Regions from separate parts of the Companilactobacillus heilongjiangensis genome, predicted to be linked through region 1. Evidence: predicted binding sites of a transcription regulator. Region 1 holds the regulator's gene; each other region holds the start of a gene.
The links. Region 1 encodes NrdR, which represses ribonucleotide reductase genes. Its sites were predicted from a motif close to ACACNATATATNGTGT; they were not measured.
Positions count from the first base shown of each region.

Region 2: the regulator NrdR is predicted to act here: its motif matches at 9,049-9,064, upstream of nrdJ (ribonucleoside-triphosphate reductase, adenosylcobalamin-dependent).
Region 3: the regulator NrdR is predicted to act here: its motif matches at 8,210-8,225, upstream of JP39_RS07790 (deoxynucleoside kinase).

Region 1 is NZ_CP012559.1:1,590,648-1,601,693, reverse strand. It holds gene JP39_RS07325 (MFS transporter) at 1-472, shown strand, start outside; gene polA (DNA polymerase I) at 1,103-3,760, shown strand; gene mutM (DNA-formamidopyrimidine glycosylase) at 3,770-4,597, shown strand; gene coaE (dephospho-CoA kinase) at 4,594-5,187, shown strand; gene nrdR (transcriptional regulator NrdR) at 5,209-5,682, shown strand; gene JP39_RS07300 (DnaD domain protein) at 5,694-7,067, shown strand; gene dnaI (primosomal protein DnaI) at 7,070-7,978, shown strand; gene thrS (threonine--tRNA ligase) at 8,279-10,237, shown strand; gene JP39_RS07285 (bacteriocin immunity family protein) at 10,546-10,869, shown strand; gene JP39_RS07280 (MerR family transcriptional regulator) at 10,881-11,046, opposite strand, start outside.
Region 2 is NZ_CP012559.1:1,830,959-1,842,004, reverse strand. It holds gene JP39_RS08375 (peptidoglycan recognition protein family protein) at 37-876, opposite strand; gene JP39_RS08370 (ArnT family glycosyltransferase) at 1,063-2,451, opposite strand; gene JP39_RS08365 (glycoside hydrolase family 73 protein) at 2,605-3,777, opposite strand; gene JP39_RS08360 (LytR/AlgR family response regulator transcription factor) at 3,971-4,723, opposite strand; gene JP39_RS12685 (sensor histidine kinase) at 4,723-5,442, opposite strand; gene JP39_RS08350 (helix-turn-helix domain-containing protein) at 6,282-7,130, shown strand; gene JP39_RS08345 (hypothetical protein) at 7,224-7,517, shown strand; gene JP39_RS08340 (hypothetical protein) at 7,596-8,081, shown strand; gene JP39_RS08335 (hypothetical protein) at 8,202-8,684, shown strand; gene nrdJ (ribonucleoside-triphosphate reductase, adenosylcobalamin-dependent) at 9,092-11,046, shown strand, end outside.
Region 3 is NZ_CP012559.1:1,701,013-1,712,058, reverse strand. It holds gene JP39_RS07815 (hypothetical protein) at 1-450, shown strand, start outside; gene JP39_RS07810 (S66 family peptidase) at 931-1,896, shown strand; gene JP39_RS07805 (DUF2207 domain-containing protein) at 1,932-3,731, shown strand; gene JP39_RS07800 (DUF2207 domain-containing protein) at 3,985-5,793, shown strand; gene JP39_RS07795 (LPXTG cell wall anchor domain-containing protein) at 5,853-8,066, opposite strand; gene JP39_RS07790 (deoxynucleoside kinase) at 8,327-8,971, shown strand; gene JP39_RS07785 (QueT transporter family protein) at 9,439-9,933, shown strand; gene JP39_RS07780 (glycosyltransferase family 4 protein) at 10,013-11,046, shown strand, end outside.

The sequences.
Region 1 (11,046 bases):
ATTATTGGGAGCAGCGTTTGGCCCAGTTGCTGGCTATATGTATGATAAAAAAGGAGCTTGGTCGCCATTACTGATCAGTGGCTTATTGCTTACCGTGGGTTCCGGATTATTCTGGTTACAAAGTGAAAGCCTAACAATGGTGGCGATAATTTGGATTTACATATTAATTAGAATTGGCTTTAGCATGGGATTTGGAGTCATGCTATCTGACGGAAGCGTTCAAGTTAAGGGACCCAAGAAGTCAGATCAAAATTCACTTTATAGCATGATGCAGCAGTATGCGGGTTCACTTGGTACCAATGTTTTATCAGTTGTAATTACAGCGGTGGCATTGACTAGTGGAACAAATGACGAAGTCTTAAATACAATTGCAGGTGCTAAAATTGACTTTATTATTTTAACTGTTCTATCATTATCAGTATTGATATCAATAATCTATATTTATTTCAGATATGAAAAACAAAATAATTAATCAGAAAGTCTTGATTCGGAAAGAATCTGGACTTTTTTTAACGTTTTAGAAACTGCCGCCGGAGGGCAAGATAGATTTCGTCCGCGGTGAGACCGGTTCGAGCCAAAGTGCGGTCTCGAGCCTCGATTTTGAGCTTTGCAAAAACCGCAAATCTCAAAATACGTCAGTTGTGTAAGAAAGGAAAGTCGCCTTTCCAACACAACTTTCACTGCGGGTGAATCTATCTTGCTCTCCGGCTAATGCATTGAAGAAGTCAGTTCGTATCAATTAAGGATGTAGCTATTGTTTTTAAATTGAATTTTTTTCTAAATGTATAGATGATTCGAAATTGTAATGGATTATTCTGTATTAAAAATAAATTAGTTGGAAGAGATGAGCGTATTCTTATGCAGCGAAAGTGGCGTTATGGCTTTAGCCATTACACCACCGGGCGTGTTGGAGACTTACCGGTCTGTGGTAAGGCTTCAACCGAGGTTCGAGACCGTTCTTTGGCTCGGGCCGTTCCGCGCAGCATATGAATACTCTCATCTCTGGAGACGGATAAACAAATAATAAACACCGCTAATCTGTTACAACACAGCAGTATTTGTTAAAATAGAATTAGTTAATTTCAGTTTTATTGGAGAATATATGTCAAAAAATAAAAAATTACTTTTAATAGATGGAAATAGTGTGTCATTTCGGGCCTTTTTTGCCATGCACAACGTGCTAGACAAGTTTGTCACAGGCGAAGGCATTCATACGAACGCACTTTACGCCTTTAACAACATGTTGGAGTTGGTCTTGAAAGATGAAAAGCCAACTCATGTTTTGGTTGCCTTCGATGCTGGAAAGACTACCTTTAGAACGAAGATGTTTGAGGATTATAAAGGTACTCGTGCCAAGACTCCACAAGAATTGATGGAACAATTGCCATTGATTCAAGAAATGTTGAGTTATCGTGGTATTAAAACTTACGACTTACCCGACTATGAGGCGGATGATATCATCGGAACTATGTCTCGTAAGGCTGAAGCTGATGGCATGGATGTGACGATTATTACCGGAGATCGGGATTTGACTCAGTTAACGACTGATAAAGTTACAGTCAAAGTTAATGTCAAAGGTGTGACAGAAACAGAAGCTTATACACCGGAACATGTTCAAGAAAAGTTAGGTATAACGCCTAAACAAATTATCGATATGAAAGGTTTGATGGGTGATACTTCGGATCATTATCCTGGAGTTGAAAAAGTCGGTGAAAAGACTGCTATCAAGCTAATCAATGAGTACGGCAGTGTTGAAGGCATTTATGAACATGTCGATGAAATGAAGAAAAGCAAGTTAAAAGAGCATTTAATCAATGATAAAGACAAGGCGTTTTTGAGTAAAAAATTAGCTACTATCAATTTGGAAGCACCTGTTGAATTAACAATCGGTGATCTTGAATATCACGGTGATAATCAAGAAGAATTGATTCAGTTTTATCAAAAGATGAATTTCAAGACGTTCCTTGATCGATTGGATGTGCCTCAAGAAGATACTTCTGAAGCTTTGGCAGATATCAAGGTTCAACCTTTGGATGAAGCAGCTATCGCAAAAATAGTTCAAAATACTGAGCCACAAACGTTGATTGTTGAAGGTTTCGGTGAGAATTATCATTTAGCACCAATCGTTGGAATTGCCATTTCTGATGGTAAAAATTATTACGGAACAGCTGATGTTTCAATCCTTGAAAATGCTGACTTGAAGGCCTGGTTATCTGATAAGTCGAAAGAGAAGTATCTCTTTGATAACAAACGGACGATAGCGTTATTGCATCGTTATGGCTGTGATTTGGATGGTATTAGCTTTGATATGTTGTTGGTGGCATACTTGCTTGATACCAATGACAATAAGCAGGATATTGGTTTGGTGGCTAAGAATTATAATCTCAGTTTACCTTCAGAAGAAGAGTTTTATGGCAAAGGCGTTAAGAAGGCTGTTCCCGAAGATACCGATGTTTTGTTGAATTTCTTGGCTCAAAAAGCTCAGATTATCGACAGTTTGAAAGACAAAATGTTGGCTGAATTGAAAGAAAATGATCAAGACAGTCTCTACGATGAGATTGAATTACCATTGTCTATTGTTTTGGCTAATATGGAAATTAAGGGTGTCACGGTTGAAGTTTCAAAATTGAAGGAAATGGAAAACAGTTTTGCGACTCGTTTAGCCGAAATTGAAAAAAAGATTTACCAAGAAGCTGGTAAAGAATTTAACATCAATTCACCTAAACAATTGGGTGTCGTCTTGTTTGAAGACTTGAAGTTGCCAGTTGTTAAGAAAACTAAGACAGGTTATTCAACTTCAGTTGACGTTTTGGAAAAATTGAAAGATAAGTCACCAGTTGTGCAAATGGTTTTGGATTATCGTCAAATTTCAAAGATTCAATCAACTTACGTTGTTGGCTTGCAAAAATTTGTGCAACCTGATAACAAGATTCACACAATTTATTTACAGACTTTGACACAGACTGGACGTTTGTCATCAATAGAACCTAATTTGCAAAATATTCCGATTCGAATTGATGAAGGTAAGCAGATTAGAAAGGCTTTCGTTCCGCAACATGAAGACTGGGAGATTTTCTCTGCCGATTATTCACAAGTTGAATTGCGTGTCTTAGCACACATTTCCGGTGATGAACACATGCAAGAAGCCTTCAAGGAAGATTACGACATCCATGCCCATACGGCTATGAGAATCTTTGGCTTGAACAGTACGGATGAAGTGACACCAAATATGCGTCGTCAAGCTAAGGCTACTAATTTTGGTATCGTTTATGGAATTAGTGATTATGGTTTGTCACAAAATATCGGTATCAGTCGAAAACAAGCGGCGGCTTTTATTGAATCGTATTTTGAACAATATCCTGGCGTTAAGAAATATATGGATGATATTGTTAAATATGCACGAGAGAACGGCTATGTTGAAACAATTATGCACCGTCGTCGTTATTTGCCAGATATTCACTCAAGCAACTTTAATATCAGAAACTTTGCCCAAAGAACGGCGATGAATACACCAATTCAGGGTAGTGCTGCCGATATTATTAAAGTAGCCATGATCAATATGCAAAAGAAACTTAAAGCAGAAAATCTGCAAGCTAATTTATTATTACAAGTACATGATGAAATGATTTTTGAAGCTCCAAAATCTGAAATCAAAACTTTAGAAAAAATAGTACCGAGCGTGATGGACTCAGCTGTCAAACTTGATGTACCTTTGAAAGTTGAAACTGCCCACGGTAAGACTTGGTATGAAGCAAAGTAGGTTAATAATATGCCAGAGATGCCAGAAGTAGAAACTGTTAGACGTGGTTTGATTTCCCAAGTTAAGGGACGAAAAATTACCAATGTCGAGATTCGTTATCAAAATTTGATTACTGGGGATGTTGACCAGTTCAAAGAATTCGTTACAGGAACAACGATTACCGATATTGGCCGTCGTGCGAAGTTTTTGTTGATTCATTTGGATAATGGGTATACGATTATCAGTCACTTACGTATGGAAGGTCGTTACAAAATTTCAGCTGACCCTAGCGCGATTGACAAACATTCACATGCCATTTTTACATTAGATAATGGTCAAAAAATGATTTATAATGATGTTCGAAAATTTGGTCGGATGCAACTGTGGAATACTGACGATTTAGAGAACAATAAGTCGATTCAAAAACTTGGGCCAGAGCCACTTTCAGCTGCGTTTACCTTTAACAATTTGAAGCCTCGTATCATGCGCCATCGCAAGGATATTAAGACTGTCTTATTGGATCAGTCAGTGATGAGCGGTTTGGGAAACATTTATGTTGATGAAGTTTTGTGGAAGGTTAAGATTCACCCTGAAACTCCAGCCGATCATCTGAACGATACCGATATTCAAAATATTATCGAAGTGTCTAATGGAGAAATGGAAAAAGCTATTGCCTCAGGTGGGTCAACGGTTCGTTCATACGTCGATGCAACTGGTCACAAAGGTAATATGCAAAATAGTTTGAAAGTTTACGGTAAGGAAGGGACACCTTGTCCACGTTGTGGAACTGACATTGAAAAAATCAAAGTTGGTGGTCGTGGAACACATTTCTGCCCTAAGTGTCAGGTTATCAAATGAGTAAAATTTACGGACTAACTGGTGGGATTGCTGCCGGTAAATCAACAGTTTTGAAGATGTTTAAGGATCATGGTTTCATAATATTCGATGCTGATTCATTTGCTCGTGAAGTAGTTATTCCCAATTCTATCGGTTTAAAACAGATTGTCGAACAATTTGGGGAACAAGTTTTAAATGCTGATGGAACATTGAATCGAGCTAAATTAGGGTCAATTGTCTTTAGTGACAGTGGTGAATTGGAAAAACTCAATCACATCACACGGCCTTTAATTAAAGAGAAAATTTTACACACGATTGCATTGATTAAGAAATCTACCAGTAAAAGAATCGCAATTTTTGAAATCCAGCTACTATTTGAAGGTGGCTATGAGGATTATTTCGATGGAACTATTAGTCTCTATGAGCGACCAGAAATACAACTGGCTCGACTTATGAAACGAAATAATTTGACTGAAAAGGTTGCCCTTGATCGAATTAATTCTCAAATGTCGATGGACGAGAAGAAGCGCCGTGCTGATTTTGTCATTGATAATTCGGGAGATTTAACGCAACTTAAACAGGAATTTGAAAAGTTAATGTCACAACTTTAAATTGGAAAAGAGGTTGGAATTTTGATTTGTCCACATTGTCATCATGATTCATCAAAAGTTATTGATAGTCGTCCCAGCGATGAAGGACGCGCTATTAGAAGACGCCGTGAATGCGAGAACTGCGGTACCAGATTTACAACATTTGAAAGATTAGAGAAATCACCACTCTTGGTTATCAAGAAGAATGGTAATCGTGAAGAATTCAGTCGCGAGAAGTTGTTACGTGGTATCGTGCGGGCAGCCGAAAAACGTCCAGTTACTATGGACCAAATGAACGATATCGTTGATAAGGTTGAAAATGAAATCAGGGCTAACGGTGAGAGTGAAATTGGTTCACAAATTATCGGTGAGCATGTCATGAAAATTTTAGCCAAGGTTGATGATGTAACTTATATCCGTTTTGCAAGTGTTTATCGTGAATTTAAAGACATGAATAGTTTCATGAAAGAAGTTCAAGAGATGATGGCAAACGGAAATAAAATTGATAAGAAATAAGAGGGATGCCAGTGTCTACAAGTAATTTTGGATCAGAAAAGTTTACACCACTAGTAGGCTATTGGTGTTTGCCCAATGGTCATCTCAATGACGATGACCGCCACGTTTTAACCGATTTATATTTGCCCATTTTAGGAACAGAGGCTTTCAGTCTCTATCTTTTGTTGTGGGAGAAACTGCCTAATAAGGAATTAGTAACTCAACGTAAAAGTCATGCTGAATTATTGAGTCTTTTAGGAATTGATTTGAAACGTTTTTACGAAGCACGCATCAAAGCTGAAGCATTAGGCTTATTGCGGACGTTTGAAAAGAAGGATGACCTTGGCCCATACTACGTGTATCAACTGTTTGAACCATTGTCACCAGATGACTTTTTCAAAGATGATTTGCTAAGTATTTTCTTATATGAACAAGTTAGCGATAGTAAGTATCGTTTATTAGCTGATAAATATGCTCATTCAGACTTGATATTGAATAATTCGCAGGAAATCACCAAAGATTTCTTGGAAGTCTTCCAGTTGAGCAATAGTGATTTGATCAATACGCCTACTGAAGTTAAGAATGCTCAGAATAATTTCACATCAACCGCCAGCGCTCAGAAACCAACTTTGAGTGCTAAGGAAGTTGAACCATTGGATTGGGAACTCATATCTGATCGAATTCAACAGTTGTATCGAATTCATCCGGATAACCTTTTGGAAAACCAAGAGTTGATTCTCAGTTTGCATGCCTTTTATGGCTTAGATGAGATGGTTTTGATTGATTTGATTGGTAAGACTTGTGATATCGTCAATAATAAAATTGATCCAGTTCGTTTGAAACACTCCGTTCAGGACCGTTTTGAAAAGAATGCTAATATTTCAGTTAAGCAGCAGGCTCCGACCGTTGAAGAGGCTCCTAAGGACGCTGAGACAAATTTGAACCGTGCCGACCAGTTGATTTTGCAACAAGCCAAGACGATGACTCCAGCAGATTTTCTGGCAGATCAAAAGCAAAAGAGCGGTGGGTTCGTTGGAACCGTCGAGTCTCGTGCATTGCGTGATATGGCAATGAAGACGTATTTGTCAGCACCAGTTTTGAATATTATGGTTTATTACATTTTGCAGAATTCACCAACGTTAACATCGCCACTGATGGAAACAATGGCTAATGATTGGCAACAAAATAATATTCAAACTCCAGAGCAAGCTTTGAAAAGAATCAATGACTTTCAAACAAAGCCTCGTAATCCAAAGCGTCGTTATAACAACAATAAGAATCGTAAAGTGGAACAGGCAACTGACTGGAGCAAGTACAAGGCAAAGGTTCCAAATAATCAGAACCAACAAAATAGTCACAGCGAAATGCAAGATCGCTTAAACAGACTAAGAAATAAGGATAATTAAGCATGGAAAATTTAGGTAACAGACTGGCAGAATATTTAAATTCAAAAAATTTGACGGAGGATTATCGCCGTCTTCTTAACGGTGCTTTGAAGGATCCAGACGTTCAACAATTTTTGAAGGATAATAGCGATGAAATTAATCCCGATGCTATTTCGACGAGTGCTGCCAGCATTTATGAGTTTTACAATAACAAAAATCATGCCAGTGAATTGTCACGCGACTATTATCCAAAATTGACTGTCAGCAACCACAACATCGAAGTGGCCTATTATCCTAATGAGAGAACTCAAAATCGTGAGAAACGCAATCAGTACGAATCTGGCTTTGTTTTGATGGATATGCCATCTGACATTAGAAGTGCCAAATTGGATGATTACAACGGGGATGGTCGTCAAGATGCACTTGGCAAGTCACTCGATTTTATCGACAACTATTTGAATCAAAAAGGTTTCGTGCCCGGATTGTACTTGGCAGGAGATTTTGGGGTTGGTAAAACTTATTTGCTTGGTGCGATTGCCAATGAATTATTCAAGCATGACGTTCACACGACAATGATGCATTTTCCAACTTTTGCGGTTGAAATGAAAAATTCAATTGGATCAAATACTGTTTTGGCAAAAGTTAATAAAGTTAAAGGTGCTGAGATTCTCATGCTCGATGATATTGGAGCTGACTCCATGTCCAGTTGGATTCGAGATGAAGTTTTGGGAGTTATTTTGCAGTACCGTATGCAAGAAAACTTGCCAACGTTCTTTTCATCAAACTTTTCAATGAAAGAGTTGGAAAAACACCTTTCTATCAACCAACGAGGCGAAGAAGAACCTGTTAAAGCCAAGCGTATCATGGAGCGGGTTAAGTACTTATCGCGTGAAGTTATTGTGACTGGTCAAAACAGAAGATTTGAAAAATAACTTGCAATATTTAAAAATAAATGTTTCAATAAAGCCATGAAAGATAACACTTCGGTTCTATTCAGGGAGGGTACGATTACTGAAAGCTTACCCATTACTGGAGTTACCACTTTCACATAAAACTGTATAATGGTTGGTTACGTTATAACCAAATGAGTGAAAACTGTTATTTGTTATACAGTTTTAAAGTGGGTGGAACCGCGTATAAAATACGTCCCTGAAGTATGTGCATATTTAAATATATGGATATACTTCAGGGACGTATTTTTTTGTTATCAAATTTTAGGAGGAAAATAGTCAATGTCAAAAATCAAGTTAACATTCCCAGATGATTCAGTTAAGGAGTTTGACGAAGGCACTACAACCTTAGACGTTGCTAAGTCAATTAGCACATCACTAGGCAAAAAAGCTGTTGCTGGTAAATTAAACGACACTTTAGTTGATCTTGAAAGTCCAATCAAGCAAGATGCTAAGATTGAAATTATTTCAGCTGAAGATAAAGAAGATGCACAAAAGGTTCTAAGAAACACTGCTGCTTTAGTATTCTCTGCTGCAGCTAAGAGTTTCAAGGAAGACCTTCACTTCGGTGAAAAACAAGCTAACGATGATGGTTTTTACGTTGATACTGATAGCAAATCAGGCCAAATCAGTGTTGATGAACTAAAAGAAATCACAGCTTTGATGAACAAGATTATCAAGAACAACGATAAGATTGAAAGATCAATGATGGATAAGAAAGATCTTGAAGCAATGTTCAAGGACGATCCATACAAGTTGTCATTGGTTGATGCTATCGAATCAGTTCAAATTCCTGTATACACATTAGATGGATTTGTTGACTTCGGTTATGATGCCGTACTTAACAACCTTAAATCTTTGAAACACTTCGAATTACTTTCAGTTGCCGGTGCTTATTGGCAAGGTAAGTCAAGTAACCCAATGTTACAAAGAATTTATGGTACAGCCTTTTACAAGGAAGATGGCTTAAAAGCTGATCTTAAACGTCGTGCCGAAATTAAAGAACGTGACCACAGAACAATTGGCCGTGACCTTGACCTATTCTTCGTTGACCCAGAAGTTGGTGCCGGACTTCCATACTGGATGCCAAATGGTGCTACAATCCGTCGTGTTATTGAAAGATATATCATCGACAAGGAAGTTGCTTGGGGTTACCAACATGTTTACACACCAATCCTTATGAACTTGAATGCATATAAGACTTCAGGTCACTGGGAACACTACCGTGAAGACATGTTCCCACCAATGGACATGGGTGATGGCGAAATGCTTGAACTACGTCCTATGAACTGTCCTTCACATATCCAAATTTACAACCACCACAACCGTTCATACAGAGATCTACCTCTACGTATCGCTGAACTGGGTATGATGCACAGATACGAAAAATCAGGTGCTTTGTCAGGACTACAACGTGTTCGTGAAATGACACTTAATGATGGTCACACATTCGTTGCTCTTGACCAAATTCAAGAAGAATTCAAACGTACACTACAATTGATGGTTGAAGTTTACAAAGACTTTGATATCAACGATTACACATTCCGTCTAAGTTACCGTGACCCAGCAAATACTGCTAAGTACTTCGATGATGATGAAATGTGGAACAAGTCACAATCAATGCTTAAAGGTGCTATGGATGATCTTGGTCTTAAGTACTACGAAGCTGAAGGTGAAGCCGCATTCTACGGTCCAAAGCTTGATGTTCAAACAAAGACAGCTCTAGGTAATGAAGAAACATTGTCAACAATCCAATTAGACTTTATGCAACCAGAGAAGTTCCAACTAACATACGTTGGTGCTGATGGACAAGATCACAGACCAGTTATGATTCACCGTGGTATCGTTTCAACTATGGAAAGATTTATTGCTTACCTAATTGAAATTTATAAAGGTGCCTTCCCAACATGGTTAGCTCCAAAACAAGTACGTATTATTCCTGTTAACCAAAAACTTCACTCAGACTACGCAAACGAAATTCTTGCAGAACTACGTGCTAAGAACATCCGTGCCGAAGTTGATGACCGTGATGAAAAGATGGGTTACAAGATTCGTGATTCACAAACAATGAAGATTCCATATACAGTTGTTGTTGGTGATGACGAAACAAAGAACGCCACAGTTTCAGTTAGAAAATATGGTGAAGAAGATTCAGAATCAGAAAACGCTAAGATGTTCGTTGACAGTGTCGTTGCCGATATTGCTAACTACAGTCGTAAAGACGTTACTGATAAAGACTAGTAGAGAGTGGAGACAGGGCGGTCAGCTCCCGAGCATTTTCGTATTTAAGTGAATTGCACGCTGGGTTTGCGTGTGATTTGCTTAAATATGAAAAGCGGAAGGAGTTGCCCTGTCGGAATTCGTTTTAGAGCCACTGCCTATATAAAAAAACGATTTAAACTAAAACTCGAAGCAATCATTTCAGATTGTTTCGAGTTTTTAATTTCCAATATAAAAGGTGCCAAAGAATCCAAATATTACATCCAACTTGCATTTGTGCTTATAATAGATATGGTTTGAGTGAAATCAAAGAAGGCATAAATAATATTATGGATGAAAAAAGTAATAATTTAATAAAAATCTTGGGTGCCGCATATAACAACCAAGCAATCAAAAATAATTCTGAATTAAAAAAGGTAGTAGAGGAATGTGCACGTCCATTAATGGGGAACAATGACGACAAAGTATATTTTGAAGTTATCGCCAAGCTATCTCACAGTGTTGTCAATTACTACAAGACTAGTCGTGAAACCGTCCCAGAAGAAATCAGAGCCATCTATGAACAAATTCAGAAGGATGTACCAGCCAAAAGTGTTGTCGGCAAAAGACTACGCAGACAATTCAAAGACGACAAATTAGCATCAATTCTCTAATAAGTTTCTTCCTATATAAAAGGATCTTTTAATTTTAGGTCCTTTTTTTCGTCTTTAACAAACTTGATTTGAGCCTTGATAATATTTTTAGAGTCAGGGGATGCATACCGATTAATTTTGACATCAATTTCTTTCAGATTCTCAGTTAAGAGCCGTTGTTGTATTAAAACGTTTTGC
Region 2 (11,046 bases), 240 kb from region 1:
TATTTCCCAGCTCTGTAGACGGGATATTACAAAACATTAAGCCTTATAAGAATCAGCAACCCATTCATGAGTAGCAACACGATGGTAAGTAACCCCATCAACAACTTTCTTCTGATCAGTATACCAAACAGAATTATTACCTAAATCTCTATTTTCAATTGGCACAATCTGATTATCAGTATTAATACCAACAAGTGGAACAAAAGAACCATGAGCATTATGAACCTTTATAACATGATCATTATGACCATTAACATCGCCATAAGTTTTTAAATTATTATAGTAAGTTTTAATCAAATCATTGAACTGATCCATACTGTAACCCCAAGTACTGAAGTAGTAAACGGGATCTTGATGGTCAGTTTCGTGCCAAGTGTTGCTGGCTTGAGCGTGAGAGATGACCGTCTGACCAGGGATATCTGGTAAATTGTATTGAATCAATTTTGAAGCAATGTAATAAGCATCATTTGAAAGCGAGCGGGCAAAAGCATCATATGAATTAACCCGACAGAGTTCAACTTGAACGTAACGTGCGTTGGCTGTGGGACCGGCTCCCCAAACAGAATAATCAGTGTTGTGAATGTTGAGAATCTTATTGTCATCGACAAAAGCGTGAACGTAAGTTTCTAGAGTAGGCCAGTGAGCATTGAAACGGTCAGTAAATTGTTGTGCAGTCACGTTAGCTTCAGAGGTTTCATGAACAACAATGCCTTCGGGATGACCAACACCTTTGCGGTAACCAGTCCATTCACTGAAAGTACCTTTTTGATTTTGAATGGCAGCTGGTTTGATTTTGTTAGAAATAATGTAGTCATTGATTTTTGAGGCCGCTTTGACAGTGGTACTGTGAGTCAAGCTGATTAATGAAAATAACATAATAAAAAATGTGATTGAAAACAGTTTCTTTTTAGTGATAATAATTCCCCCTATAAATACCATTATCAAGGGTAACATAGTGGGGACTAAGGAAATTTTACATAATGGTTACAGTGTTTTCTTAATTCTAAATTACGTTAAAAAAAGACAGAATTCCTAGAAAATCTGGAAATTCTGTCTATTAATTTATAAAGTTTGATTCAATGGAACGCCTTTCTTCTGTCGCAAACGGATTGAACTGAAAATATGTAAGACTTGGTAGAATCCCACGCCACCAACAATTGCGATAACGGGTAAGAATTCAATTCGATAACGTCCTTGAACTTCAATCAATAATTGAACTACAGCGAAAGCCATCAATGGCAATAATAATAGGTACAAATTATCGTTGAACTTGGAGCGGAAGAGTTGCAATGAACCAATAAATGAGAAGACTATTAGGATGATTGAGCCAACGTAAGCTAAGAAATCGACTCGTGCAACTGTTGCGTCATTATGCATCATTTTGATATTGGCAAAATCGGTTGCCATGGTACGACTAGACCAGAGTACCTGAGTTTTGTGTAAGAAAAGTCGTAGCCAAGCATGATTTTCATTGAGATAAACAATTTCCTTATGTAACTGCTTCTTTTCAACTTTACTCATTTGAGCACGGGTATTACTTGGATCAATCAGCTTATCCATGTCAGGTGAATAAGTTCCGTTGGATTGATAGTTCAGACCAGTAACGAATTTCCACTCGGGGTCATTGTTAGTTAGACCGTAAGCGTTGATGTTGGAGGCTTTGATACCCCAACTTGCCATGGAGAAGAGGGCAAAGTAAATTACTAATGCTAAAAGCACTTTTAATGTGGCATGGAAATCGTGTTTCTTCATTAATAAGTAAATCACTGCGTAAACGACGATACCTGCAATAATTACAGGACCAATGGGGCGAATGAGACAGCCACCGGTCAAAGTAATACCTGCAAGAATGTAATATTTCAGTTTGTTTTGCATTAAAAGATAGAGTGTTATTAAGTAGAATAGTGAACCTAGGTATTGATTGCTGGCAACACTGTTGAGTGCAAACCAGTCGAGATCGACCATCAATATCAGAACGGAAAGTCGAGCCATTTTGATATTGTCGAAGACTTTGACAACCAGTAGGTAGGTGAACAGTAGAATCAATGCTTGATAGACGACGTTGAGAAATTGAACGGCAAAGATGTGATAGCCGAAGATTCTGGAAACTCCAAGGACGTAGACGAAGTAGCCTGATTGATAGGCATACTTAGAGAAGTAATCGTTGTCTGTTTGATAGAGTGGGTCGCCAACTTTGTAATCCAGTAGTCGGTCCCAGAAATTACCGAAGTCACTCAATTGAACTGAAGGAACTTTCGAAATCCAGAAGATAGCAGTTATCATGAAGACGAGTAACATCGTGATAAGAATCAACCAATTGAGGATACGGTCGTCAGTTTTAATCCGCGTTAGTCCATAGCCAAGAACGAGTACTAGGATGATGAAAGCTATGGCAATAATGACATTATGAGAATTCTCGAATAAAAAGTTTTGGTAATAGAAGACTAACATTAATAAGAAAACTGTTGTAGCGAAGATGGCAACACAAGTTAAAATAGTTTTGTTGATGATATTTTGAAATCTTTCGATAATGTTTTTCCCCCTTAAATGACAAAAGCAGCCTAAATTAGATGGGCTGCTTTTTAGTTTTAAAATTTAATTAGGTTATTTACCATTACCGAATTGTGTAAATTCCTTAGGAACGTATTCATCAGTAGCAATCTTGTACATGATTTGACCGTTAATCGTTGCTGCACCAGATGTTTTCCAAACTGAACCAGTCTTAAGAGTTTGGTTACTTCCGGGGATAGATGCGCCATTTAGATGATATCCGAGAACACCATAACCTTGGGTATAGTTGATAGTAACCGTGCCGTCAGCGCCAATAGTAGTGTACTGCTTGGGAATGTATTCGTTAGGAGATACTTGATACATTTCTTCACCATTGATTATCTTTGAACCAGCAGTTTGCCATTTAGTACCGTCAATAAACGTCTTGTTTGAACCACCGATTGAAGCACCTGAATCATTAAAAGCAAGGACTCCGTAGTTTTGAATATACTTGATAGTGATTACTGAAGTATCAACTGCAGCATGTGGAAAATCAGTTTCATTGAAAGCTTCTTGATCCCAACTAGTCAAACCAAAGGAGCTGATTATTCCATTTAATGAACGAGTATAAACTTTTGAAGTGGCGTAAGTACCTTGTAAGTAAGCTGTAACCTTTGTGTAGTCTCTTTGTCCAACTACAGGCTTATAGATAGGGTTTGTTCCAAGGAGAATATTATGATATTCCAAACAGTCAGAAAAAGATGCAAAATCTTTAAAATAAGCTTGTGTGGAGTAAGTACCATTTGGACCATCTTCTTGAGTCCAACATAATGTTCCTGGTTGACCTTTAATTCCTAAAAAATTATTTTTTCCGCTTATGTTCTGTCCCCAACCAGACTCCAAAGCTGTTTGAGCGGCGGTAACAGAAGGTAAAATTTTGTATTTTTTCCAACCGTCCATTGCTCCAGCTTTAACTTTTGCTAAAAAAGCTTCTTGTTGGGCTGGAGTTGCTGAAAGCGAGTTTCCAAATAAATAGTCTGATTTAGATGGTAATTTATAATATCCTGGACCTTTACTGCTATTTCGAGCAAAAACAGTAGCTCCGGCTGGAGCGGTTTCATGATCTTTATTATTTTCTTCGTTGTAATTCTGAGATGAACTTACATCTAACGTATCAGTTGTTTGATCGGCCGATTGATTGGTATCTGCTTTAGCAACTGTTAAATAAGTACTCGTCATAGATAATGAAGCTATGATCATTGAACAAATAAAAATTGATTTTTTCATTAAAGTAAAATCCCCTAAATGTTATTTATATCACAATTAAGAATATTACCACTCTTTTTTATATAACTAAATAGTATTTTAAAAATACTTTGAAAGTATTTTTTTTGCAAAAAAAACTTTGAATTCCTCTTATTGTTGTTTAAGAGAGATTCAAAGTTTTTAATAACGTGTTCAATTCTAGTTTCAAAACCACTTAATTCAGTTCATAAAGCTTCTTCAATGCTACTAACTTACGACGTGAAATATCGCAAGTTGATTTATCTTTGAAGTTCAGTTTATGATTTCTAATATCTATTTCTTTTATATTATCAATATTTACCACTAAACTTTTGTGTGCACGATAGAATTCTGGAAACTTTTGCTCGATAGATTTCAAAGTACCGGGAAATTCGATAACTTCAAAAGTAGAATGTAGAAATATATTATGGTTATTTTCAACTGATTCAAAATAATCAACCTGATCAAGTGTGAAACTATATTTTTTGGGACCAATATTAAATTCAAATGTGTTTTTTTTCTCATAAAGGTTTGGATTAATAGATTTTAATGCTTCATCAAGATCATCATACAATCGTTCTTTAATTTTTTCCATACCGATTTCCTTATCAATACAGTCCAACGGTTGTACTTTACGTTCAAAAATCAAAGGAGTCAATTCTTCATGAGTAGTAATGAAAATTATTTTAGCACGAGAATCCATATTTCTAATATCTGTTGCTAATTCGATACCTTTAATTTTTGAATTTGAAAATTCTATATCTAATAAAAAAAGTTTAACTTCATCAACTTGATTTTCAATATTTATGTCAACGTTCCTTGGATTTGAGGTTGATAATATTATTTTCATATCTACAGTAGGATGTTCTTTGATATAGTTCTTAATGATTAATTGATAGTACATTCTGAGTTCTTCGTTGTCTTCACAAATTATTATATTTAGTAACATTATTTTTCTTCCAATACAATTAGAGTAGTTGAATAATGATCGTTCTTTACTTTATTTTGCAAAAATAAATCATCATTCGAATTAACTATTTCTCTTACGGAAGCTAAACCTAAGCCACTATGATTTCTCTTTGTGGAATACCCACTTATATATATATTGTTGATATTGATAGAATCAGCAGAGACTATGTTATTTTTAATTATAAATTCACTGTACCCATCGAAAGAAATTAGAGCAAAGCTTAATTCGGGATGATCAGTCTCTAAACATGCATCGATTGCATTATCCAACAGAATCCCTAATATTCTAGTTATATCGACAGAATATTTAGAAGGTATTTTAACGTTATCGTCTATTTCAAAATCTGTCATGATTTCTTTGCTTTTTGCGAGCATTAATTTAGAAACTAGAATACCTTTTACTAATTTATCATTAATTCCGTAAAGATTTGTTCTATTTCTATTTGAATCAAGATTAACCCGCTTATAATGTAATAATTTATAAATTGATGACTTTAAATCCTCATTATCATTATTATTTATTGAGGCTGACAATGATAATAAAAGATTTTTATAGTCATGCTTAAAATTACGTAATTCATTATTATTTTTTTCTAATTCGTTAATGTATGAATTGCGTTCTTTAATTTGTTCAAGATTTAGCTTGGTTTTTATTTCTTTAACTTGACTATAAACCAATAATGAAATTCCGATAGTCATAAATATAATTGCTACTGTGATTATAACTAGTGTCAATTTTATATAAGACTGTTCTACTTTCAGTCGATTCGTAATATTATACAGCATTATATAGGATACATTTAATATAATCAGTGATAACAATATAGCTCTTTGAATTAACGGAGCTTCCAGAAATGAAAATATATGAGACTTTATATTTATGTATTTTAGTAAAAAGACTATAAGGAAAGAAAATGTATAGTTTAAAACTGTGAGGATGGTAAAAAGACATACTGATTGGATAGATGTTTTAGGATCTGATAGGGTAGGAAAGACGGTTAGTATTGCATTACTGGCTAATCCTTGTGTGAACGTGATTAAAAAGAATGAAAAGGTCCATCCGATTAGCTTTCCTACTAGTGTGTAATCAAATTTAATACAGATGGCAGAAGTAATAATTATTATAAGGGAATTTAAGCCTTGATGGTTAGAATTAAAAATATCTAATGAAACAAAAAGAATGCTTATAAATAATGATAAAAAATAATTTGATTTGTTCTTTGATTTTGGAAATATACATATAAATGTTATGAATAATAATAAATTATTTAGATAGTCATTTACAATCCAAGCAATATTGTAAATATTATTTAACATTAGTGTCCTCTGAGTCCCCACGTTTTTCCGATAGTTGATAGTACTTGAAAAATATTTAACATAGTTGCCATTCCTCCATTTATTAGTCTATTTATTTAGACAATACCAAGAATACTAACATAAATAGGTTCCTTATAAAATGACTAATCTGTGAAAGGTAAAATGTATCCTATAATGGTATAATTAATCGTAATTTGAATTTTTATTGTGGAGGTAGAAATATGTTCTTAGGATCAGTAATTTATGATAAAAGACGTAGCTTGAATTTAACTCAAGGAGAGCTTGCTAATGATATTTGTAATCAGAATACTATCAGTAAAATAGAAAAACATGATATGACTCCACATATTGATGTTCTTATTAAGATTTGTAATAGACTTGACTTGTCCTTAAATGATATTTTTAGCGATTTCTCTGGAGATACGAAAAAAGAAAAGGCTTTTGTTTTGGATGCCATTGAGGAAGAAGTCTTGCTTAATAATATTTCTGAAACAGCTGAAAAATTATCGTTAGTTGAGGCAAATCTTAATTCAAAAGATATGGCTCAGTTTTATTTTATTGAGGGTTTATTGAATTTTTGGCAAGGAAACTTGGAGCGGAGTTCTTTTAACTTGGACAAAGTTTTGCAGAAAACTAAATTGGATAATTACAATATTTATACATTATTATCTTACTTGGTTAAAGCTATGATTTACTTGGAGCAGAAACATGGTGATATGGCAGCATATTATGCTAAAACAATTTCAGATGAGCTTTCAGAAAATTTGAATGTGGAAAACTCTCGGGGAATAGAAATTTTATTTTTATGTAAAACATTAGGTGCAATTTATATTAATTTAAATGAGAATGATTTAGCAATTGAAACTTCTAAGCGGGGAGTCGAGTATGCTAATTCTAAGCATTTATCATATTTCATTGATGATCTGAACTATAATATTGCTTTAGCTATAAAAGAATCAAATGGTACAGATAAAGAGTTTGAGAAATATAAAAATATTGCTTATTACACAGCTGTTTCACAAGAAAACTCTAAGTTACAATTAAGAATTGAAAACGATAATGTTAAATAAATAGTTAAGATTCAAATATACGGTGGCTATTAATAATCTCCTGAGGTTATAGTATGTGTTGTTAAGGGAATTCTTACAAAGGGAGAGTTTACTATGCAGACGTTGGATCAATCGAAATCATATTACCGCCGAATTACAGTACTAGATATTGTAACTATGTTGATGATAATTGGATTGATGTTTTTTGCAAATGGATTTTTAATGTCATTATTATTGATAGTCGTTTATCCATTTAGTCATTCAAAAGTCTTAGTGTCAGATATTGGGGATAAGGATACTAAGATTTGGGTTCGCAAGATTGATTGGGACCACTATTGCAAAGGACATGGGATTGGTCGACTGATGCAGTATAAATCCCAGAGTACGGTTCATATGAAACAGGCTTAGCAGACTTTCGGGTCTGCTTTTTTTAATCCTCTTGAGGAGTATAATTAAATTAATAAATCGTATAGGGGGATATATATTATGAAGAAAATTACCACCTTTTTAGTAGCTTTCGCTGGTTTGTTGTTTGGTGCTTTGAGTTTAGCTAATACAACAACTGTTAAAGCTGATTCACCATTGCCTGCTGGTCGCTATAGTTTTGCCGTAACAAATAAGGCACAAACAAATGATATGCAAGGCAATGTTACGTCAACCGTTTTGGATGCCGGTTCCGTTTGGAAAATCAATAGTGAATATACTCATGGTGACCAAACATTCTTTGAATTAGCACCAAATATTTTGGTCAATCAAAGCGCTGGATATATGTATCTGCCAAGTGTTGGTACCTTAACTATCAGTAGTAAAACTGCTGCGCCTTTGTATGATCACAATGGTAAGTTGATTACTGACCGTGCTTTGTCACCAAAATCATCTTGGTATACTGACAGAACTATTTTCCGTGACAAGATGACATATTATCGTGTTGCAACTGATGAGTTTGTGTCATTAGGGGATGCACTCGATTAGTATCATATTTGAATAATGATAATTTTTAATATGAAGCAGCATAGGATACTCTATGTCTGCTTTTTTTATTTTTTATGAATCTATAATTAGGGCAATAAATATGTTAAGGAGGCTTTTAATATGAAGAAATTTGTAGCATATTTATCGGTAACAGTTAGTTTATTATTTGGTGCGTTGGCTTTGGAAAATACGACAACCGCTAAAGCTGATTCAACATTACCTTCAGGTCGATATGACTTTGCGGTTACTCAAAAGGCTCAAACGACTGATATGCAGGGCCACGTGACTCCAGTTATTTTGGATACAGGTACCGTATGGAAAGTTAATAGTGAGTTCTATCATGGAAATCAAACATATTTCCAATTGGCACCCAATGTTTTGGTTAATCAAAATGATGGTTATATGTACCTGCCAGAGGTTGGAGACTTAACAGTAATCAGAAAGACTCCAGCACCCTTATATGATCATAATGGTAAATTAATTACTGATCGCGAGTTAGCGCCTGGAAGTGTTTGGTATTCGGATAGAGCAATTTTTGTTGACCATATGTCATTCAATCGAGTTGCTACTAATGAATTTGTTTCAATTGCCGATGTTGATTAAAAATAAATTGGTATAGGTCCAATGATTTGGAAGTAAATCATTGGGCTTTTTTATGTCAAAAATTAATTATCTTGTGGAACACCTGATGTAACAACCATATGTTCGTGTCAAGGGAAATATTTGCCTTTATCCACTTGAATTTTGGCTCATAGTTTAAATTAAAAAAACCATTGCTAAGTCTCGAAGTGCAATATTAGAATAGTAATTGCGACCTTGGCTTTTCGCTTTGAATTCTGAAGAATTCATTAAGTTACAAGATGTATATTTTTATTTGAAATTGCCGAAATATCAACACTCAAAATAGCTCTTCAAAAGTCAATAACAATATTCGCATACAAGATATTGTCATTTTTTCTATTCGAGGGTACTATATATTGTGTTATTTAAAAAGTGTGGAGTGATTATTAATGGACGTAATTAATAAAGTTATTTTATCCGACGAATTCGTCGATGAAGTTAAGAAGACAATTAAACCTCACTGGGGTGAACTAGGCTGGGTTACATACAAACGTACATATGCGCGTTTCATTGACAAACTTGGCCGGACTGAAAATTGGTCCGAAACAGTTAAGCGTGTGGTCGAAGGAAATATCAATCTTGACCCTCGTTTAAAAGATAATAATTTAACTGATGAACAATATGCCGGATTAGTTAAAGAAGCTCAAAGTTTATACAAATTGGTCTATGGTTTAGCTGCCACTCCTTCAGGGAGAAACCTCTGGATTTCTGGTACTGAATATCAACATCGTAACGGGGATGCTTTGAACAATTGTTGGTTCATTGCTATCCGTCCACAAAAGTATGGTGACAGTCACATTGTGCCTAACTATCTTCAAAAGGAACAACTAGCTGTTTCAATGCCTTTCTCATTCATGTTCGATCAATTGATGAAGGGGGGCGGTGTCGGCTTCTCTGTCGTTCCTAGCAACATGAAGTTGATGCCTGTAGTTGATAACAAAGTCAGCTTAACTGTGCTTATTGGCAAGGAGAGTGCTTCATATAAGGACTCTATCGCTGCTGGTGCTGTTGACCGTGACGACTGGTTGGTAAAGAATGATATTTCTGCCACACGTCACTACGAATTGCCTGATACTCGTGAAGGTTGGGTCGTTGGAAATGCCAATATGATTGACGCTCACTTTAACGATACTAATGATGGTTTCAAAGATGTTGTCCTTGATATTACTGACATCCGTGCCAAGGGTGAAAAAATCAAAGGCTTCGGTGGAACTGCTTCAGGTCCCGTACCTTTGATTGAAATGTTCTTTGATATTAATGAAGTTTTGAACAGTGCTGTTGGTCGTAAATTGACTTCAGTTGACTGTACCGATATGGGTAACTTGATTGGTAAAACAGTTGTTGCTGGTAACGTTCGTCGTTCAGCTGAATTGGCTTTGGGCGGATCAACTGATGATGACTTTATTACTATGAAACAAGACCAAAAGAAACTTTATCACCACCGTTGGGCTTCTAATAATAGTGTTGCGGTTGATTCAGAATTCAACCGTTACGCTCCAATCGCTGATTCCATTACTCACAATGGTGAGCCCGGAATCGTTAACCTTGAGTTGTCACGTAATTATGGACGTGCCATTGATGGCTATCAACCCGGAATTGATGATGGCGTTGAAGGAACTAACCCTTGTGGAGAAATTTCATTGAGCAATGGTGAACCATGTAACTTGTTCGAAATTTTCCCATTGATTGCTGAAGAAGAGGGCTGGAATTTGAAAGAAGCCTTTGCCTTAGCAGCCCGTTATACAAAACGTGTTACATTCAGTAGTTACGATTGGGAAGTTTCACGTAATGTTATCCAAAAGAATCGCCGAATCGGTGTCTCAATGTCAGGTATTCAAGACTACATTTTGACAACCTTTGGCAACCGTGTTGTGACTGGTTTTGAACCTACCACTGATCCTGAATCTGGAGAAACAGTTCAAAAGCCTATCTACGATCAACGCGTTGTGAAGAAATTCGATGGCTTGTATCACACAGTCGTTGAAGCTGACAAGGAGTACTCAAACGCTCTTGGATGTAAACCATCAATCAAGCACACAACTGTTAAACCATCAGGTACAGTTGCTAAATTGGCTGGTGTTTCCGAAGGTATGCATTTCCACTATGCAGGTTACTTAATTCAAAGAATCAGATTCCAAGACTCTGATCCATTGTTGCCAGCTCTAAAGGCTTGTGGATACAAGATTGAACCTGACGTTTATACAAAACATACAATGTGCGTTGAATTCCCAGTTAAAGCTGCTAATGCCGACGACCCTAACTTTGCTTCTGCCGGTTCAGTTTCAATTGCTGAACAATTTGCTACACAAGCATTCTTACAAACTTACTGGTCAGATAATGCGGT
Region 3 (11,046 bases), 110 kb from region 1:
GAAAATGGAAAATTAGTGAAGACTGGGGACAAGATTAGTCAATTCAGTAATCACTACATGCTCTTTTGGAAAGCTGACCCGGTAAGAATAAATGGAAAAGAATCCTGGAAAATTGGGGACAATTTATTTGTTAAATCGTCACGAGTTTCTCAGATAAATACTCAAAAGATGCAAGCAATCAATCAAAAGGTTCAAAATTATGGTAATTATTCTGTAGGCAATACTACTAATAATAATGAAATGGATACTATTAAGGTCAACAATGATAGTTATGGGTATGTACCAGTAATGTCGCTGCAAAAAGATGGTTCATTCGTTTTAATTAATGATAGGGTTTTGTCTAATGGTTCGAATTGGAAAATTGATAAAATAAGAAGATACAAGGGTGCTGTTTATTGTCAAATAGCAACTAATGAATGGGTCAATGCAACTGACTATGTTGTAAAGTAACTTAGTAAAATGCCGTCTCCAGAACTGGGAAAGGGTAACTGGCTGTGCGGAACGCTTCGAGCCAAAAGGCGGTCTCGAAGCTCGGTTTGAAGCCTTGCCAAGGTTCGGCAAGTCTCCAAACTCGTCCGGTGGTGTAAGCACGGGAAAAGAACCCGTACTAACGCCACTTTCACTGCCAGTTAACCTTTCCCAGTTCTTCCGACTAGTTCAGTTAAAAATATCGAAGATTTAATCACGTGTCTATTTACTGTTCATATGATTTTTTTTAATTTCTAATATGCGCACGTGGGAATCAAAGATGACATTCAAATTGATTCATTAGCAAAAGTACCAAAGCTAGTAAAAATATAAAGAAGAATATGTCTGTAACTTGGCGTCTGAATGAAGATGTAAAGTTATAGGCCTATTCTTCTTTATTTTTATTTTGAGAAATCCTGTCTATGATAAAATTAAAGCAATTAGTTCTAGGGGATGATATAAATGAAAATAGGCTATTTTTCCAGTTCCACGCCGATTACCAAGATATCGCAAAAACGTTTTAATCGGGCTAAGCAATTTTTGCAGAGTAAGGGGTGCGAACTAGTTGCTGGCAAACTAACTGGTCAAAGCGATTTTTACCGTTCAGGAAGTATTAAAAAGCGAGCTGCTGAAATCAATCAGTTAATTCATGATGAAACAATTGATATTTTGATGGCAACAATTGGCGGTCTGAATAGTAACGCTATTTTAAAGTATGTGGATTTCGATTATTTGCAAAGTCATCCTAAGATTGTCGTCGGTTATTCAGATACGACAGCCTTTTTACTAGCCGTGTATACTCAAGCACCAGCTTGTCGAGTTTTGTATGGTCCGGCATTGGTCGCTTCTTTTGGTGAATTTTCACCATTGGTTGATTACACTTGGAAAAGTTTTAAACAAGTTATCGACAACCCACAACAAGTTTTACAAACGGCACCTGAATTTTGGACCGATGAGCGTTTGAATTGGGACGATTTTACGAAAGCCAAGAAATTGTTGCCTAATTATTGGGGATATACACAAACTTCATTTTTAGAAGGACGGATAATTGGTGGTAATTTGGATACAATGTCGGGAATTATTGGCTCTAAGTATTTTCCAAAGTTTTCAAAGGACAATTTACTGTTGATTGAGGACGCCGAAAAAGATGCATCTATCGTTGAGAGAAACTTTTCGATGTTGGATAACAGTGGTATTTTTGATCAGGTTAAAGGGATAATTTTAGGAAAACATGCCCTATTTGATGATTTGGGTACGAACCGTCGGCCAATTGATATTTTGTTAGAAATATTGGATGGTCGGCCAGTACCGATAATTTACGATTACGATGGATGTCATACTGTGCCAATGGTAACAACTCCACTTGGCGATTATGCTAAATTTAATGCGAAAACCAGGCAGGTCCACTTTTCAAAATACTTAGTATGATAAAATTAAGATAATCAGTTCTAGCGGGGGAAATAATGAAAAAAATATGGACTTTTGTCCTAGCTTTTTTAGGGATTATTTTAGCTTTTCAAGTAACTTCTACTAATGTTTCGGCTTCGAGTAAATATCAGATTAAAAAATATAATATCGAAGCTAACGTTAAGAAAAACGGCGATGTCGAATTGACGCAACGTTTGAATTATCATTTTGAAGGTGACTTTCACGGGGTCTTCTATAACCAAAGTCTGAAGGGTGTTAAAGGTGTTACTCAACCGAAAGTTTACGTTGATACTGGTTTTCAAACTTTACCGGTTCGTGAATCGAATAGTGGGGCTAACAATACCTTTAAGGTTACGAAGACCAATAAGAAATTGGGTTTAAAGGTTTACCATGAGATGTCAACTGGGGATGCCGCTTTTATTTATAAATATACTCTCAAAGGGCTAGTCAGAAATTACAATGATACGGCAGTTTTGAATTGGCGAGTCCTCTATGGTTGGAACAATATTTTGAGCAATGTCAAAATTACGGTTAACTTGCCACAGAAGAATATTCCCCAATTGCAAGCGTGGTCACATGGACCTTTAAATGGTCATAATCGAGTGGATCGTAAAAAGGGACGTGTCATTATTACCGTGCCTGAATTGCCTAGTGATGAAATGATTGAGACACGTATGCTTTTCCCAGTATCGGTTACTGCCAATAATAAGTATGTTATTAATAGGAATATGAAACAAAAAGTTCGTGCTGAAGAAAAGCAGTTGGCTATTCAAGCTAATCAGACGCGTCAAAAGCAAACTGGAATTTATTGGTCATTGATGGTTTTTGGAGTTTTAGTTATTTTGGGAATTTACCTCTATAAATACGTTACAATGCGTAAGCGACCTGGCACTAAACATCAAATTCCAACGCCGTTATATCACAGCTTTGATGCACCAGAATTTTTACCTAGTTTTAGTAAGGTGATTTTGGAACGGTTGCATGATGCTGATACGTCGTCATTGACGGCTGACATGATGAATGAAGTTGGTCATCGTCGAATGAAAATAGAAAAAGTTGGTACAACATTTGAAATTACCGCTTTGGTACCGCCAACTAATGACTTTTTCAAGTATATGATCAATGACATTGGCGATGGAAAGAAAGTTACATTGCGAGAAATTAGACATGAAGCTCAGGACTTTGATGGTAAACAACGAGTTACTAAGAATTTCGAAGATTGGGCTTCAAATGCGGCTAAGAATCGAGAACAATATTTGGATTTGCATAATATAGATATTGTCAGTGGATTCAGTTTGGCAGCCATTTCAACCGATATAATTGCGGCTATTATGTTTGTCATAACATTACTCTTTAACAGACCAATGTTGTGGCCGGGAATTACTCTAGCAATTTTAGCTTTATTAGTTTGGGGAGTTTATTATTTTATGAGTAGAAAAATCACTCCATATACTGATAAAGGTGAAATAGCCGTTAACCAAATTCGTGCCTTTAAACGGATGCTTGAGGATATCGACGATATCAAAATGGCTGAAGTAGGTGACATTATTTTGTGGGAACAGTTCATTCCATATGCCATTGCTTTCGGTATTTCTGAGAAAGTAATCAAGGCATTGAGAGTTAACTTTACCCCTGAGCAATTGGGACAATCAGCTGTCCTAGTTAATTACATAGGCTTCAGTACAGCATTCGGAGCATCCAGCGGTACTGGATTCCAGAATTCCTTTGCCGGTGCAATTGGAGCCAGTGGTTCTGCCAGTATCACCGGTGGATCAGGCGGATTTTCAGGTGGTTCATCCGGAGGATTCGGAGGAGGATCTGGGGGAGCATTTTAGGAAGAGAGAGCGGAGCAGGCCTGGGAATTTCCGAGCATTTGCGTAGCTTCACGAATTACGCACCGAACTTGTGCGTGATTTGGGAAGCTATGCAAAGCGGAAGAAATTGGCCTGTGTAGCTCGTTTTAGAGCCACTGCCTATATAAATTCAAATAAACTAAAGGCATCAACAATCACATTCAAGATTGTTGATGCCTTTTTCATTACACCAAAATCATGATAAAATATGTCTACCAAAGATTGAGGGGTACAAATGAGAAAAATATGGGGATTGCTTTTCACTTTGCTAGGCATAATCTGCGCTTTTAACTTCACCACAACGGTTAAAGCTGATGGCGACTATCAGATTGAAAAATATCATGCACAGGCTGACGTTCAAGAAAACGGCGATATCGAGTTGACCCAAAGAATTGATTATAAATTCCAAGGTGATTTTCATGGTGTTTACTATAATCAAAATATCGAGGGAATTAAGGGTGTCACGGCACCACAGATTTCAATTCAAGATGGACAACAAATTACGCCTTTAACGCCAGGTGATTCAGGGCAGGAGAATACTTTCAAGGTCACTAAGACTGATAATTACATGCGTATGAAAGTTTATCATTCAGTCAAGAATCGTAATCTGACATTTATTTACAAATATCGCTTGCTTGGTGCTATTACCAACTATACTGATACGGCTGAACTGAATTGGAAAATGATTGGTGGTGGCTGGGATAAAACCTTACATAATGTCGTTTTAACAGTCAATTTACCTCAATCCAATATTTCCAAATTACAGGCTTGGACGCATGGACCTTCCGATGGCTACACCAATGTTAGTCACGAAAAAGGTCAAGTTGTAATGAAGCTGGCTAAGCTACCGCCACATGAAACAGTAGAAACTCATATGATTTTCCCAACAAGTGTGACGGCAGCTAATCAGAATATCGTTAATAAGAAACATAAAGCAAAGGTTTTGGCGCAAGAAAAACAATTGGTTTTAGACGCTAATGCTAGTCGTCGTCGTAAAAAAATAATTTATCGGGCATTGATTGGCTTTGGTACATTAGTTGTTCTGTTGATTTACATTGTTCGTTTCTATGGATTCCACAAGCATCCGGGAAATAAGCATGTTATTCCAACGCCATTGCATCACTTCTTTGATGAACCAAAATTTTTGCCCAGTTTTACCAAGGTGATTCTTGATCAAACGGATAAAGCCGACAGTCTTTCGTTAACTGCCGATTTGCTTGTCGAAGTAGGGCAACGTCGGATGAAGATTGATAAGGTGAAACGTAGTTATGAAATCACGGCATTAGTCCCTCCAATCAATCCATTTTTCAAGTACTTGATTGAAGAGATTGGCGATGGTACAAAGGTTAGCCTGAAACAGATTAAGCGGTCAACTAAGGGGAATCGTCACAGCAGTCGTAAGTTAGGTAAGAAGTTTGAGAAGTGGTCCAAAGCCGCAGCTGAAGGTAGAAACAAGTATCTTGATTTAGATAATTTGAATATCGTTAAAGACTTTCAATTGGCTGCTATTTCAACAACTATTATTATTTTTATAATGTGGATAATTACGATTATTTTTGATCGAAATGTACTTGTTTCCACGATTATAATGCTTGTTGCAGTTGCGATTGCTTGGATTATTTATGCGATAGCTAAGAAAAAGATTACACCGTATACTGATTTGGGCGAGATTGAAATCAATCAAATTCGAGCTTTTAAACGGATGTTAAAAGATATTGACGATATTAAGATGGCAGAAGTTGGTGACTTGATTCTCTGGGAGCAATTCCTGCCTTATGCGGTCGTTTTTGGAGTATCGGATAAAGTTATTAAGGCTTTGAAGATTAACTTCAGTGCGGAGCAATTAGACAATTCTATGGTAATTCCATATTACATTGGCGCACACAGTTTCATCAATTCAAGTTCATCAGGTTTCCAAGCTTCATTTGGAAATGCTATTACTGGTGGTAATGGTAGTTCCTCAAGTATTTCCGGAGGTTCAGGTGGATTTTCTGGAGGGTCATCAGGTGGTTTTGGTGGCGGCTCCGGTGGTGGAGCTTTCTAAAAAAAGTGTAAAAAAATAGGCTGAGATTTTTTCTCAGTCTATTTTTGCGTCAAATTAAATTAAGCGTGACGACGTTTGAAGTAAACAGTGCCTAGTAGAACACCAAAGCCAAGCAAGCTGAATGCAATTCCAGATTTAGCACCTGTTTGAGGAAGTGTACCGTTAGAATTGTTATTGCTGTTTGAGTTGTTGCCAGGGTTAGTAATTAATCCGCCATTATTGTCGTTGCCATTGTTGTTTGAACCAGGGTTTTCTGGATCAACAACGATGCCACCACCATTATTGCCGCCTTCGTTACCACCGTTATTTTCATTACCGCCATTTTCGTCGACGTCAGGGTCTGTAGTGTTTCCACCATTTCCATCGCCGCCGTCTTCACCATCTTTATCGTCAGTGTCGGGGTCAGTACCACCATCGCCGCCATTGCCTTCAGTACGAGGGTCAGATGTTACGTTAGGTTTAACAGTTTGTTCACCTGAAACGATTGTAAAGTAAATTCTGTCAGGATTTAAATCATATCCATCAGGAGCTTTAGTTTCAAGGAAGTAGTAGTCGCCGGGTTTTAGACCATCGACTGTAATCATTCCTGTTTCATCAGTAACTTGTGTTTCGATTGGGGTATCATCGTGAGCGTTATATAAAGTATATTCAGCTCCGGGAACGCCAGTCGTCATATCGTCACGATCAAACTTTTGAAGCCTTGCGAAGTATGTATCATCAAAAACATATTCTTTAATATTTTCAAAATATATCATTGAAGGTGTTGGATTGTCTTGATTGATAACAACTGTATGTTCTTTGTCAGAAGCCAAGTAACCGTAAGGTGCCCCAGTTTCTTTGACAGTGTAAGTACCATATGGAAGATCATAGAAATGAGCAATCCCGTTAGAATCAGTTGTAGTTGATTCTAACTTTTTACCATTTTCATCAAAGAGCGTGAATTCGGCACCTGATAAACGATAACCAGTTTCCTCATCAATCTTCATAATGACGATAGAACCTTCTTGACTGGCTACTTTTTCGTCTTTAGCGTCGACTGAAACATTTTGTTGATCTTTATTGATTGTAAATGGAATCTCATTGCCATTAACGACGTAATCGCTAGGAGCACTTACTTCTTTAAAGTAGTAATCCCCATAAGCTAAGTCTTTGACATTGATTTGACCATTTTCATCCGTTGTCAGACCAGTTTTAATTGCTTCATCTGAACCATATTTGTAAAGGTCATAAGTAGCTCCGGGGATGAGTGTTTCGTTACCGTCAGAACTCTTCTTTGTTAGAGTTGCTGAACCTAAAACGTCATTACCGTTACCACTACCACTGTTGGTATTACTTGTTACACTACCATCAGCAGAACCATAATTTTTACCACCACTGGTACCAAAGCCATCGGCCCATTCAAAATCAGCGTGGTTTCTGAATTTTACGCCAGCCATATTTGCAGGATCATCAATAGTTGTCTGTAATGTGATGGCATAGAATTGATCGTCTTTAGGTAGGTTACTTATAGTAAAGCCATTTGAACTTTCGTCAAAATCATAAGAACCGCTGTCTATAGGACCAGTCTTCTTATAATAGCCTTCATTATCAGTCCAGTGAGCTTCATATACATCGACTGAACCTGGAACGTAAGTTAGACCAGAGCCGTCTTTGATGTAATCACTAACTTTTAAATTTGGATAATTTTGACTGTTACGATTGACTAAGATAGTCCATGTAACAATCGGATTACCATGTTCGTCAGTACCGATAGTACCTTTCTTAGAAAAGTCAGCGTCAGAAGTTACAACGGTCATATTGTCATTTTGACTACCAATGACAACATCGTTATTACCAATTGAGGCACCTTTACCAACACCAACTCCAGAAGGAATGCTGAGTGAACCAGAGAAGTCCGGTCTTTCCTCAACTTTATCTGTGAAGACAACAGTAATAGTATTATCTGCGTTTAAAGTTGCGTTACCAATGACAGTGCCATCTTTATCTTTAACTTCGAAGGTATTGCCTGGGTCTGTGACTTTAACAGTATTGGGTAGGTCAATTGTCCAAGTATCTCCACCTTGTAGATTCTTGCCAGTGGCGTCCCAATTAAGTGTCAAGTTAATATCACTAGCGGTACCATAATTTTTTTGCTGAATTGACATACCAGTTAGTAAATCATCAGTAGTATAGTTAGTTGCAGCTTGAGTAGTAGTCTGACTACTAAAAGCCAAGACAACTAATCCTAGGGCAGCTACAAAACCAACAAGAAAATTGCGTAATTTTTTCCCCATAAATATTTTCCCCTTTCTATTTAAATACAATTTTAATTATAGAATGAATGAGTTATAGAAAAAAGGGTAAGTCGAAACAAATTATTAATAAATTAATTTTATTTTGCAAAGCCTACTAATAGGAAGTTTCTAGTTTGAAACTGCTACCATATATTGTGAAATTATGAAAATTGGTACAATATCTAGCATAGAAGTGATATTATTATGAATGTTGTTTTTTTACAAATAGAGAATAAATTGAGGTATGGAGGAGAATAATGATGATCGTATTGAGCGGCGCAATCGGAGCCGGTAAGAGTTCATTGGCAAAATTGTTATCAGAACATTTAGGAACAGAGGCTTTCTATGAACAGGTTGATAACAACCCAGTTTTGCCACTATTTTATAAGGACCCAAAGAAGTATGCATTCTTGCTACAAATTTACTTCTTGAACAAACGTTTTGAATCAATCAAGAAAGCTATGGTACAAGATAACAATGTTTTGGACCGTTCTATCTATGAAGATTCACTATTTTTCCATATGAACGCTGATATGGGAAGAGCTACTCCACAAGAAGTTAAAGTTTATGATGAATTGCTAGATAACATGATGCAAGAATTACCATATGCCGCAGCTAAAAAAGCTCCTGATTTGTTGGTACACTTGGATATTTCATACGACACAATGATTCACCGTATTGAAAAACGTGGCCGTTCATACGAACAACCAGAACAAGACCCAACATTACCAGAATACTATCACCAATTACTTGACCGTTATGACGGTTGGTATGACGATTACGATTACAGTCCCAAGATGAAACTTGACGGTGACAAATACGATTTCGTTGAAAATCCAGAAGATCGTCAAAAAGTTCTTGATATGATTGATGAACAATTACGTCAACGTGGTACATTAGATTAATAATTAAGATTTTTACATATTAAAGAAGCCACAACAGGAATTTGATTTTCTTGTGTGGCTTTTTTCGTTTCGCTGATATTTCATATTTAACGCGTGGTGCTAGTTGATAACCTATTATAAATATTTCATAGTCTAAAATTGTTTGAATGCTTTCACATTCAACTAATAACGATTAATTAGTCGGAAGAGCTGGGAAATATTTGTGTGCCGTGGTAGTGGTATAAGTACGGAAGGAATCTTCCGTACTTATACCACCGGACGTGTTTGGAGACTTGACGAACTGTGTCAAGGCTTCAAACCGAGGTTCGAGACCGCATTTTGGCTCGGACCGTTCCGCACAGCTTGAGAATATTTCCCAGCTCTGGAGACGGCATACTTAACTTGCGACCAAAGGAAAAATAAGATAACCTATTAGAGGCAGTTTGCACTGGTAACCTGCTATTAATTAAAACAGTGGAGGTTTTACTTTGAGTAATTTAAAAACAAGAGATATCACCCAATTGGCGTTGATTGCGGCACTTTACGTTGCTATCACAATTGCACCAGGGATTTCCGCCTTTTCATATGGCCAGATTCAATTCCGTGTTTCGGAGATTTTAATGTTATTGCCATTTTTCAATCATAAGTACAGTTGGTCTTTGATTGCCGGATGCTTCATTTCAAATCTTTTCAGTGCCCAATTAGGGATGTACGATATCGTCTTAGGAACTTTAGCAACAGCAGTTGCCTGTCTCATCATTACTAGAATTCCCGCACGTAATAGCTTATTGTGGACTGTGCCGGTCGTTTGTGCCGTCGTTAACGGTATTATTGTCGGCGCAGAATTACATTTCGTTTTGAAATTGCCATTCTGGTTGAATCTAGTAACAGTTGGCTTTGGCGAACTTGTCGTTGTTGCTATCGGAGCTGTCGTGTTCTATTTCTTAATGGAAAACAAAAATTTCAGCAAATTAATAAGGTAAGACGAAGGATGGGGGAAGTGATTCCTCCATTTTTTTGTTATAATCTACTCTATAGAGTATTGTGAGGAGATGTGTTTATATGAATATCGGAATTTTTACCGATACATACTTCCCCCAAGTGAGTGGGGTAGCAACATCAATCCAGACATTGAAAAATGACTTGGAGCGTAAAGGTCACTCAGTTTATATTTTTACAACGACTGACCCTAATGTGCCAAAGAACACAGTTGAACCAAACATCTTTCGTTTAGCTAGTGTGCCTTTTATCTCATTCACCGATAGAAGAATTGCTATCCGCGGGATGTTTCATGCGGTTGATTTAGCAAAAGAATTAAAATTGGATATTATCCATACACAGACTGAATTTTCATTGGGAATGATTGGGAAGTTTGTTGCCAAGCAGTTAAAGATTCCATTCGTTCACACATATCACACAATGTATGAAGATTATTTGCATTATGTTTTGAATGGTCATTTATTGAAGCCATATCATGTTAAGCAAGTAACTCGTTTATTTTTAAAGAATGCTTCCGGAGTGGTTGCTCCAAGTGTGCAAGTTAAAGAGACAATGGATCGTTATGACATCAAGACACCAATTTCAATTATTCCAACGGGTGTTGATTTATCCGAGTATACTAAGCCAGTTAATGTGTCTAATTTACGTGAAAAGTTAGGACTAGCCGATGATACACCGGTTATTTTGATGTTGAGCCGGATTGCTTTGGAGAAAAAAATTGACCATATGTTAAAGTCAATGCCAGAGCTTTTGAAATACAATCCTAAGATAATGTTAGTGATTGTTGGTGATGGGCCTGATATGGATGAATTAGTCCAAATGAGTAAGGACCTTGGTATCAGTGACAATGTTATCTTTACTGGTGAAGTCGAACATGATCAAATTTCACCTTATTATCACATGGCAAATATTTTCGTTTCTTCCAGTGATACTGAATCGCAAGGTTTGACTTATATTGAAGCGATTGCATCTGGAACAAAGATTATTGTTAGAAGCGCACCATATACGGATGCCTTGTTGACTGATCCTTCAGTTGGTGTAACATTCAACGAAGATGATCAGTTAGTACCTAAAGTTAAGACGTATCTCGATCACCC